DNA from 2 places in the Janthinobacterium sp. GW822-FHT07H10 genome. Region 2 is predicted to be linked to the other one. Evidence: predicted binding sites of a transcription regulator. Region 2 holds the regulator's gene; the other holds the start of a gene.
The links. The regulator sigma-54, encoded in region 2, starts transcription at its own class of promoters, with help from an activator protein. The targets are predictions, from matches to a motif close to TGGCANGNAANCTGCTTT.

Region 1: a site for sigma-54 is predicted at 2,607-2,624, ahead of AC1RDJ_RS17520 (EDSAP-1 family PEP-CTERM protein). Genes of this name have one in related genera too.

What each region holds. Positions count from the first base shown of each region.
Region 1 is NZ_JBXAKS010000007.1:191,200-195,342, forward strand. Features, by position in the region: gene AC1RDJ_RS17500 (hypothetical protein) at 80-448, opposite strand; gene AC1RDJ_RS17505 (hypothetical protein) at 578-715, opposite strand; gene AC1RDJ_RS17510 (hypothetical protein) at 937-1,110, opposite strand; gene AC1RDJ_RS17515 (nucleotide disphospho-sugar-binding domain-containing protein) at 1,277-2,509, shown strand; gene AC1RDJ_RS17520 (EDSAP-1 family PEP-CTERM protein) at 2,697-3,680, shown strand; gene AC1RDJ_RS17525 (EDSAP-1 family PEP-CTERM protein) at 3,822-4,143, shown strand, end outside.
Region 2 is NZ_JBXAKS010000003.1:67,764-71,906, forward strand. Features, by position in the region: gene AC1RDJ_RS08055 (enoyl-CoA hydratase/isomerase family protein) at 1-1,052, opposite strand, end outside; gene hpf (ribosome hibernation-promoting factor, HPF/YfiA family) at 1,207-1,569, opposite strand; gene AC1RDJ_RS08065 (RNA polymerase factor sigma-54) at 1,639-3,117, opposite strand; gene lptB (LPS export ABC transporter ATP-binding protein) at 3,122-3,877, opposite strand; gene lptA (lipopolysaccharide transport periplasmic protein LptA) at 3,877-4,143, opposite strand, start outside.

The DNA of each region.
Region 1 (4,143 bases), on a different contig from region 2:
TCCAAAGTGTTCTCCAAAGGGGATGGTTGTCAATAGGTGGTGGGATGCGAAAACCGGCCGCAGGGGCCGGTTGTGAGCCTTACAGGCCCAGGGTGTCGATGTCGGCCAGCGAGTCGCGGCCCTTGTCGGAAATGTCGTGGCCCTCGCCCTCGGCGCGCGCCACGATGTGGGCTTTCTTGCCCAGGAAATAGGCCACGTCCGTGTCCAGCTTGGTCAGCGGGTCGACGGCCACGGCGCGCAAGCCCATGATGCAGCGACGCAGGAACAGCAGTTGTTGCGCCTTCTCGGTGATGGACAGGCGGCCATCGCGCGCATAGCTGAGCAGCTTCAGGCCGGACAGGCGCTTGGCATTGCGGGCAACGCAAGCGCTCGGGCGCTCGGTCTTGATGCCGCGTGCAACTTGCTCCAGCGCGTCATATTCATCGGTCGTTAATTTCTCGTTCTTCATTACTTTTCCATAAAAGGCCAGGTGTTCGGCCCCCATGGTACGCGCCCCGCTGCGCATCGGCAACAGGCAACGTGAATCTGCCACCGCCCGCGCAGCGAACGGATGGCTGAAACACGGGCTGACTGACGCTTATTTGTAGGTGCGCAGCAGCAACCACGCCAGGCCACAACCGGCCACGGCGCCTGCCACCGCGAGCGCCATCAGGTTCTTGCCGGTGATCGCGGGCCGCCTGCCCAAGTAAATTTTGTTATGCAAGGAATTGCCCATGATGGTCTCCTGTACAAGAATTTTTATGATGTCTCATTATAAGAACAGAATCGTGACGGCCGCATGACACACAGCAGTTAGCACGCATTTTGTATCCACTCGGCAACATTTATTGGCTTTTTTGTTGTTTAAATGGCGTGGCGATACCGCCGCGTGCGCATTCCATTTCCGACTGGAAATAAAGGGCGTGGCGGCAGGTGCGGCGGCATGCCGCCTGTCGCTCACCCCATCTTGACGGGTGGCGCTGGCGGCGTCGGCTCCTCGACCGGCACGGGATCGATGTGCGGCGGCGGCTCCGGCGGCGGCGTAAGCGGATCGCCTTCGGGCGGCGGCGGCATATCGGGTTCTGGCGTGCTGTGCGCGCGCCGCGGAATATCGCGGGATAGTGGGTGCATGGCGGACCTCCTTTACGCTCACTCTAGCCGATGACGGGAAAGCCTGGCGCCCAGCAGCCACGCCTGGCCACGCGCGGCGGGAACCAAACGCCGGTTCGCCACTCCAACCTTGCAGGCATCCGGCAGGCAAAGCTGCATCACGGGAGACGACGCAAGAGCCCATCCAATGACGCGCACAAAAATTCTTTTCATGGCCGAGGCAGTGACCCTGGCCCATATCGGCCGCCCACTGAGCCTGGCGCAAGGCTTGGACGAGGATGCGTACGATGTGCACTTTGCCTGCGCGGACGGTTATGACTTCTGCTTTAGGCAAGCCGCGTTGCGGCGCTGGCGCATCGACAGCATACCCTCACAGCAATTTCTGCAGGCGCTGGCCAAAGGCAAGCCCGTCTATACAGAAAGCACGCTGCTGCAATACGTGGCAGACGATCTGCGCCTGCTCAACACCGTGCAGCCCGACCTCGTCATCGGCGACTTTCGCCTGTCGCTGTCCGTCAGTGCGCGCCTGCAGCGCATTCCCTACATGACCGTCAGCAATGCCTACTGGAGTCCCCACGTGCGCCAGCATTACACGGTGCCCAGCCTGCCCCTCACCAGCGTGCTGCCCATCTGGCTGGCCAATCCCCTGTTCCGCCTGATCCGCCCGCTGGCCTTCGCCTCGCACGCCGTGCCCCTGAACCGCGTGCGCCGCCAGCACGGCCTGCCATCGCTGGGCAGCGACCTGCGCCGCACCTATACGGATGCCGACCGCACCTTGTACGCGGACATCCCGCAACTGTTTGCGCCGCAGGCCATGCCGCCCACGCACGACTACCTGGGCGCCGTCATCTGGGCCCCGCCGCTCGAGCTGCCGGACTGGTGGCAGCGCGCGGAGCTGAGCAGTGGACGCCCCATCATCTACGTCACCCTGGGCAGTTCCGGCCAGGGCCAGCTGCTGCCGCGCGTGCTGCGCGCGCTGGCGCCCCTGCCCGTCACCGTGCTGGCGGCCACGGCCGGCACCATCCGCGTCGATGCCGTGCCGCCCAACGCCTTTGTCGCCCCCTTCCTGCCCGGCGATGCGGCCGCCCGCCGCGCCAGCCTGGTCATTTGCAACGGCGGCAGCCCCACCAGCCAGCAGGCGCTGACGGCGGGCGTGCCCGTGATCGGCATCGCCGGCAATCTCGACCAGTTCCTGAACATGCATGGCATCGTCGGCGCCGGCGCCGGCCTGCTGCTGCGCGCCGACCGCTTCCAGGAAACGGCCTTGCGCCATGCGGCCACGCGGATGCTGGACGATGCCCAGGCCAGGCTGGCGGCGCGGCAACTGGCGGCCGCCTTCCAGGCTTGCCCGCCGGGGCCGCGCCTGCTGGCCAACATCCGGGCCCTGCTGGCCCCGGCTCCCCACGGCGGCCAGCCCTGACGGCCGCCGTCGGCTTTTCTTACAGCGCCTGCGCCAACACCTGCACCACGTCAACAAAAGCCGGCCAAGCCATTGATTTTAAAAGAATCTCATGCATTGGCATGGAAGTCGCTTAGTACTGGCCATGAGCACCTGCCGACAGGGCTCAGGCAAGACTTCCCCAACCACATGATGTGAGGTGATCCAAATGAAATTTTCCCAACTGAAACTGCTCCCGGCCGCGGCGGCACTGGCCATGCTGTGCGCCGCCGGTAGCGCCCAGGCGGGCGGCTACGGCTACTCCTACAACAACATCTTCGGCCTGCAGATCGCCGCCGCCACGGGCTCGATCACGGCCCTGAACAGCACCACCATCTCGCGCAGCACGGCCACCCTGAATGGCGTGAGCGTCATCCAGGGCGGTCCCGGCACACTCGATTCGCCGCGCGCCACGGTCGGCGCCGTCACCAAGGGCGAGAACGACTTCACGCAGCAAGGCCCGTCGGGCAACTATTCGCGCGGCGATGCGCAAATCGTCAGCACGCAATTCCCCTCGTTCCCGCCCGGCTCCACTTCCACGCAAGCCGTCAACGTGGCCGAAGTCCACCTGGACGACCCCTCCGGAACGGCCGACGCTTCCGGGCGCAACGGCTCGACCACGGGTTTCTCGGTCAACTTCGTCGTCGGCTCGCCAACGGCAACCCTGAGCTTTGACTTCCTGTCCTCGCCCTTCATGCAGGTCTTCTTGCAAAACAATGTCGGCCCCCTGTCCACGGCGACGGCCAACCTGGTGGTCACCTTCACCATCACCGACTCGACTGGCGCGACGGTCTTCAACTGGACACCCGACGGCGTGGTCGGCTCGGGCATCTCGGGCGGCACGGAATCGGCCGACGATGCCAACCTGAACACCAGCCTGGCGACCAACTTCCTGACGCGCGGCAATCTGTTCACCTATGACCCCACCGGCTGCGGCACACCCACGGGCACGGGCGTAGGCACGGGCTGCGGCGGCAACTTCAGCGCCGTCAGCAATGCCTTAAGCGCCGGCAACTACACGCTGACCCTGAACGCGGTGGAAAGCGTGGACCTCGTGAAACAGCAAGCGGCACCGGAACCGGGCACCTTGGCCCTGCTGGGCCTGGGCCTGGCTGGATTGGGCTATGCCAGCCGCCGCAAGGTCAGCGCCTGAAGCAGCTAACAGGGGGACTCACAGGCGAGGGTAGTCTCCTCGCCTTTTTTATGCGGCAAGCCTGTCGGTTTTCCTTACAGCCTGGCGCCGCCTGCACAGCCGCCGCCATGCCGCCGTCCGAGCAGGAGATGAGGATTTTTCATGAGCATTTTTTCTTGTAACCGCCTTCCCGCGGCGCTGCTGGCCATGCTGCTGCTGGCGGCTAGCGACGCAGCCCACGCCGCGGCATATGGCTATGCGTACACGAGCGTCTTTGGCCTGGTGATCAGCAATCCCACGGGTTCCACCACCTTGCTGAGCAACATCGACCTGTCGCGCACTACGGCCACCCTGAATGGCAGCAGCGTCATCCACGGCGGCAGCAACGAGATTGACGCACCGCAAGCGGCGCGCGGCGCCGTCAGCAAAGGGCAAAACGATTTCACGCAGCAAGGCATGGGCAACGCCTCGTATGCGCGCGGCG
Region 2 (4,143 bases):
GGCCAGACCGGTGCAAAGAAGCGCGCCACCATGGCCGCATCGACCTCGTCCAGGCTGGCCGGCTGCCAGCGCGGCGCATTGTCCTTGTCGACCACCAGCGCGCGCACGCCTTCGAGCACCTCGCCATGCGCAAAATTGTGGCGCACCAGCGTGCGCTCCATGCGCAGGCAATCGGCCACGCCCAGGTGTGCGCCGCGCTGCAGTAATTCCAGGGTGACCGACATCATCAGCGGCGAGCGCAAACGCATTGCCGCCAGCGCCTTGGCCGCGAACGCACTGTCATCCTGCGCCAGCGATGCCATGATGGCCGCCACGGAAGCGGCACTGAAATGGCGGTCCAGCGCCGTGCGCGCGGCCGCCAGCACAGAGACGCCAGCCTGCGCCTGGAATGGCGCCGCCAGGGCCTTGATGGCCACCGGCAAGCCTTCACCGGGCGTCGACTCGAACAGGGCCGTCAGCGCCTCCATGGCCGTCTCCGGCAGATACACATCGGCCAGGCCTGTATACAGCGCATCGGCCGCGCCGATGGTCAGGCCCGTCAAGCCCAGGTACAGACCCAGCTGGCCAGGCAGGCGCGACAGAAAATAGCTGCCGCCCACATCGGGGAACAGGCCAATATTGACTTCTGGCATGGCCATGCGCGTGCGGCCCGTCACGATGCGCAAGCGGTTGCCGGGGCCGGCCTGCGCCACGCCCATGCCGCCGCCCATCACCACGCCATCCATCACGGCGATATACGGTTTCGGATAGAAATGGATTAAATGATTTAAAGCATATTCTTCTGTAAAGAAATCTTCCAGCAATGCACTGCCACCCTGCGGCGTGGCCCGGCCCGCATCGTAAAAGAAGCGGATGTCGCCGCCGGCGCACAGGGCTTTTTCGCTGCTCGAGCGTATCACCACGGCGTCCACCTGCGGATCGTCGCGCCAGGCCAGCAAGGCGGCACTCATGGTGCGCACCATCTCCAGCGACAGGGAATTCAAGGCTTTCGGGCGGTCGAGCACGATGTGCGCGGTGCGGTTGCGGATGGAGGTGTGGACGAAGTCGCTCATGGCAGGCAGGCAAGAAGTGAAAGTGCCAACATTCTAGCGCCTGCAGGAGCAACCTTGCGTTCGGCCAGGCGATCCGTGCGCAAGGGTGACGGGCGCAAAAAAGGGCGCAAGATGTGCGCCCTTAGTTGATCACAACTGCGAGAAGCGGGTGGCCTTAGACGGCGACGACGGCTTCATCCTCTGAGTTGTCTGGCAGATGCTTGATCGCCTCTTTACCGTGCCCTTGCACTTTGCTTTTGTATTTCATCACTTGCCGGTCCAGCTTGTCGATCAGGGTATCGATCGCGGCATACAGGTCTTGCGCCAGGCTTTCCACATAGACGGTCTTGCCACTCAGACGCAGGTTGACTTCGGCCTTTTGACGCTTTTCTTTCTCTTTGAGGTTGTCCACGGTCAGAATCACGGCGATATCGATAACGTGATCGAAATGACGTTTCACGCGCTCCAGCTTCGTTTGTACGTATTCACGAATGGCTGGTGTCACTTCGAGATGATGTCCGCTGATGGTGAGATTCATACACACTCCTAAAGATGATCGGGTTCGTGCGGTATCCATCGTATCCGGCCCGCAGAGGAACCGAAAAAACTACAAGCACTTACGCAGACTCACTGGCGGAATTTTCAACGCTTCCCGGTATTTGGCAACAGTACGTCGCGCAATCACCATGCCTTGTTCTCCCAGCATGTCCGCAATCTTACTGTCGGATAAAGGATTTTTAGGGTCTTCTGCTCCTGTCAGTTGCACGATCAATGCCCGTATCGCCGTCGATGACGCTTCGCCCCCCGCTTCGGTGGCGACGTGGCTACCAAAGAAATATTTCAACTCGAACATGCCGTGCGGGGTCAGCATGTACTTTTGAGTTGTTACCCGCGAGATAGTACTCTCGTGTAAACCCAGTGTATCAGCTATTTCACGGAGCACAAGGGGGCGCATGGCAACGGCCCCATGCGAGAAAAAGTTCTTTTGTCTTTCTACTATCGCCTGCGCCACGCGCAGGATCGTGTCGAAGCGCTGGCGCATATTCTTGATCAGCCACTTGGCTTCCTGCAACTGTGCACCCATGGCGCCTTCGCCCTTGCCCTGCTTGAGCAGGTTGGCATACATGGCATTGACGCGCAGGCGCGGCATGACGTCATTGTTCAGCGTCACCTGCCAGCCATTGCGCGCGCGCTTGACAACCACGTCCGGCACCACGTAGTCGGAAACGTCGGAGGCGAACACGGCGCCCGGGTGCGGATTGCACAGGCGAATCACGGTCTGCGCCTCGCGCAAGTCTTCGTCGTCGCAATCGAGGGCTTTTTTCAGCTTGTTGAAATCGCGCTGGGCAAACCAGGCCAGGTGCTTTTCCACGATGACGATGGCCATGCGGCGCGTCACCAGGGCGATATGCGGCAAACGCTTGATTTGCAGCGCCAGGCATTCGGAGGCGTTGCGCGCCCCCACGCCTGGCGGATCGAAGCTTTGCAGCAGCGCCAGTGCCGTGCGCAGCTCGTCGGCGTCGATGTCCAGCTCCGCCGGCAGGCGCGCCAGGATGTCGTCGAGCGACTCTTCCAGGTAGCCATTGTCGTCGAGGGCGTCGATGATCAGCTCGACCAGCGCGCGGTCGCGCAATTCTAGCACCGTCACGCGCATCTGCTCCATCAGGTGTTCGCGCAAGGTGCAGTGATGGGCTTCGAGTTGCGGACGGGCATCTTCGTCGTCGGGCGCCTTGCCACGGCTCGCTTCGCTCCAGTCGCTGTCGCCGCCATCCATGGCGGCCGGACTCTCGCCCGCCTCGCCGTCAAACCCATCCGCTTCGGCCGGCGCGGCGGGCGCCTCCTGGCTCGGTGGCTGAGGCGGTGCCTCGGCCGGCGCGGCCGTCGAACTCAAGGCGCCATCGGACAGCAGGCGCAACGAGCGGTCGAGCGGATCGTCGAGACGCTCGAGCAGGGGATTGTCCGTCAACAGCTGCTCTAGCTCCTGGTGCAATTCCAGGGTAGACAATTGCAACAGGCGTATCGATTGCTGCAACTGCGGCGTCAGTGCCAAGTGCTGCGAGGTGCGCAGCTGCAATGATTGTTTCATTGGCTCACATGCGGAAGTGTTCGCCCAGATAGACCCGGCGTACCGACTCGTTCGCGATGATGTCGTCGGGGCGTCCCGACGCCAGCACCGAGCCCTGGTTGATGATGTAGGCACGGTCGCAGATACCCAGCGTCTCGCGTACATTATGGTCGGTGATCAGCACACCGATATTGCGCTCCTTCAAGAAACGCACGATGCGCTGGATTTCGATCACGGCGATCGGATCGACGCCGGCGAACGGTTCGTCGAGCAGCACGAAACGCGGGTCCGTGGCCAGCGCACGGGCGATTTCCACGCGGCGGCGCTCGCCGCCCGACAGCGACAGGGCCTGGTTCTCGCGCAGCTTTTCAATCTGCAAGTCGGCCAGCAATTTATCCAGGCGCTCCTCGATCTCGGCCTTCGTCAACGGACGGCCTTCGACGGTCTGGATTTCCAGCACGGCGCGGATATTGTCTTCCACCGTCAGCTTGCGGAAAACGGACGCTTCCTGCGGCAGATAGGACAGGCCCATCTGCGCGCGGCGGTGGATCGGCAGCCTGGAAATATCCACGCCGCTGATATCGATGGTACCGCCATCCGACGGCACCAGGCCGACGATCATGTAGAACGAGGTGGTCTTGCCGGCGCCGTTCGGCCCCAGCAGACCCACCACTTCACCGCATTCGACTTGCAGCGAAACATCATGCACGACTTGCCGCTTGCCATAGGTCTTTTGCAGCCCGCGGACGATCAGGGTACTGCCGCAACGTGTATTTTCCATTATTTCTTTCCTGGCGCGGGCGCCGCCGGCGCTTTCTCCGCCGCGGGTGCCTTGGTCTTCGGCTGGATCACCATGCGCACGCTACCGGCGCCCGGGGCGCTGGTGCCGCTGTCACTGTTTTCCATCTTGAACACTTCGTTGCGGCTGTCATATGAAATGAAGGCGCCATTGGCCACATCGGTGATTTTCGTGCCTTCCAGGCGCGTCAGCTTGGCCTTGGAAAACAGTTTCACCACTTCCGTCTTGTTATCGTATTCCACGCGCTC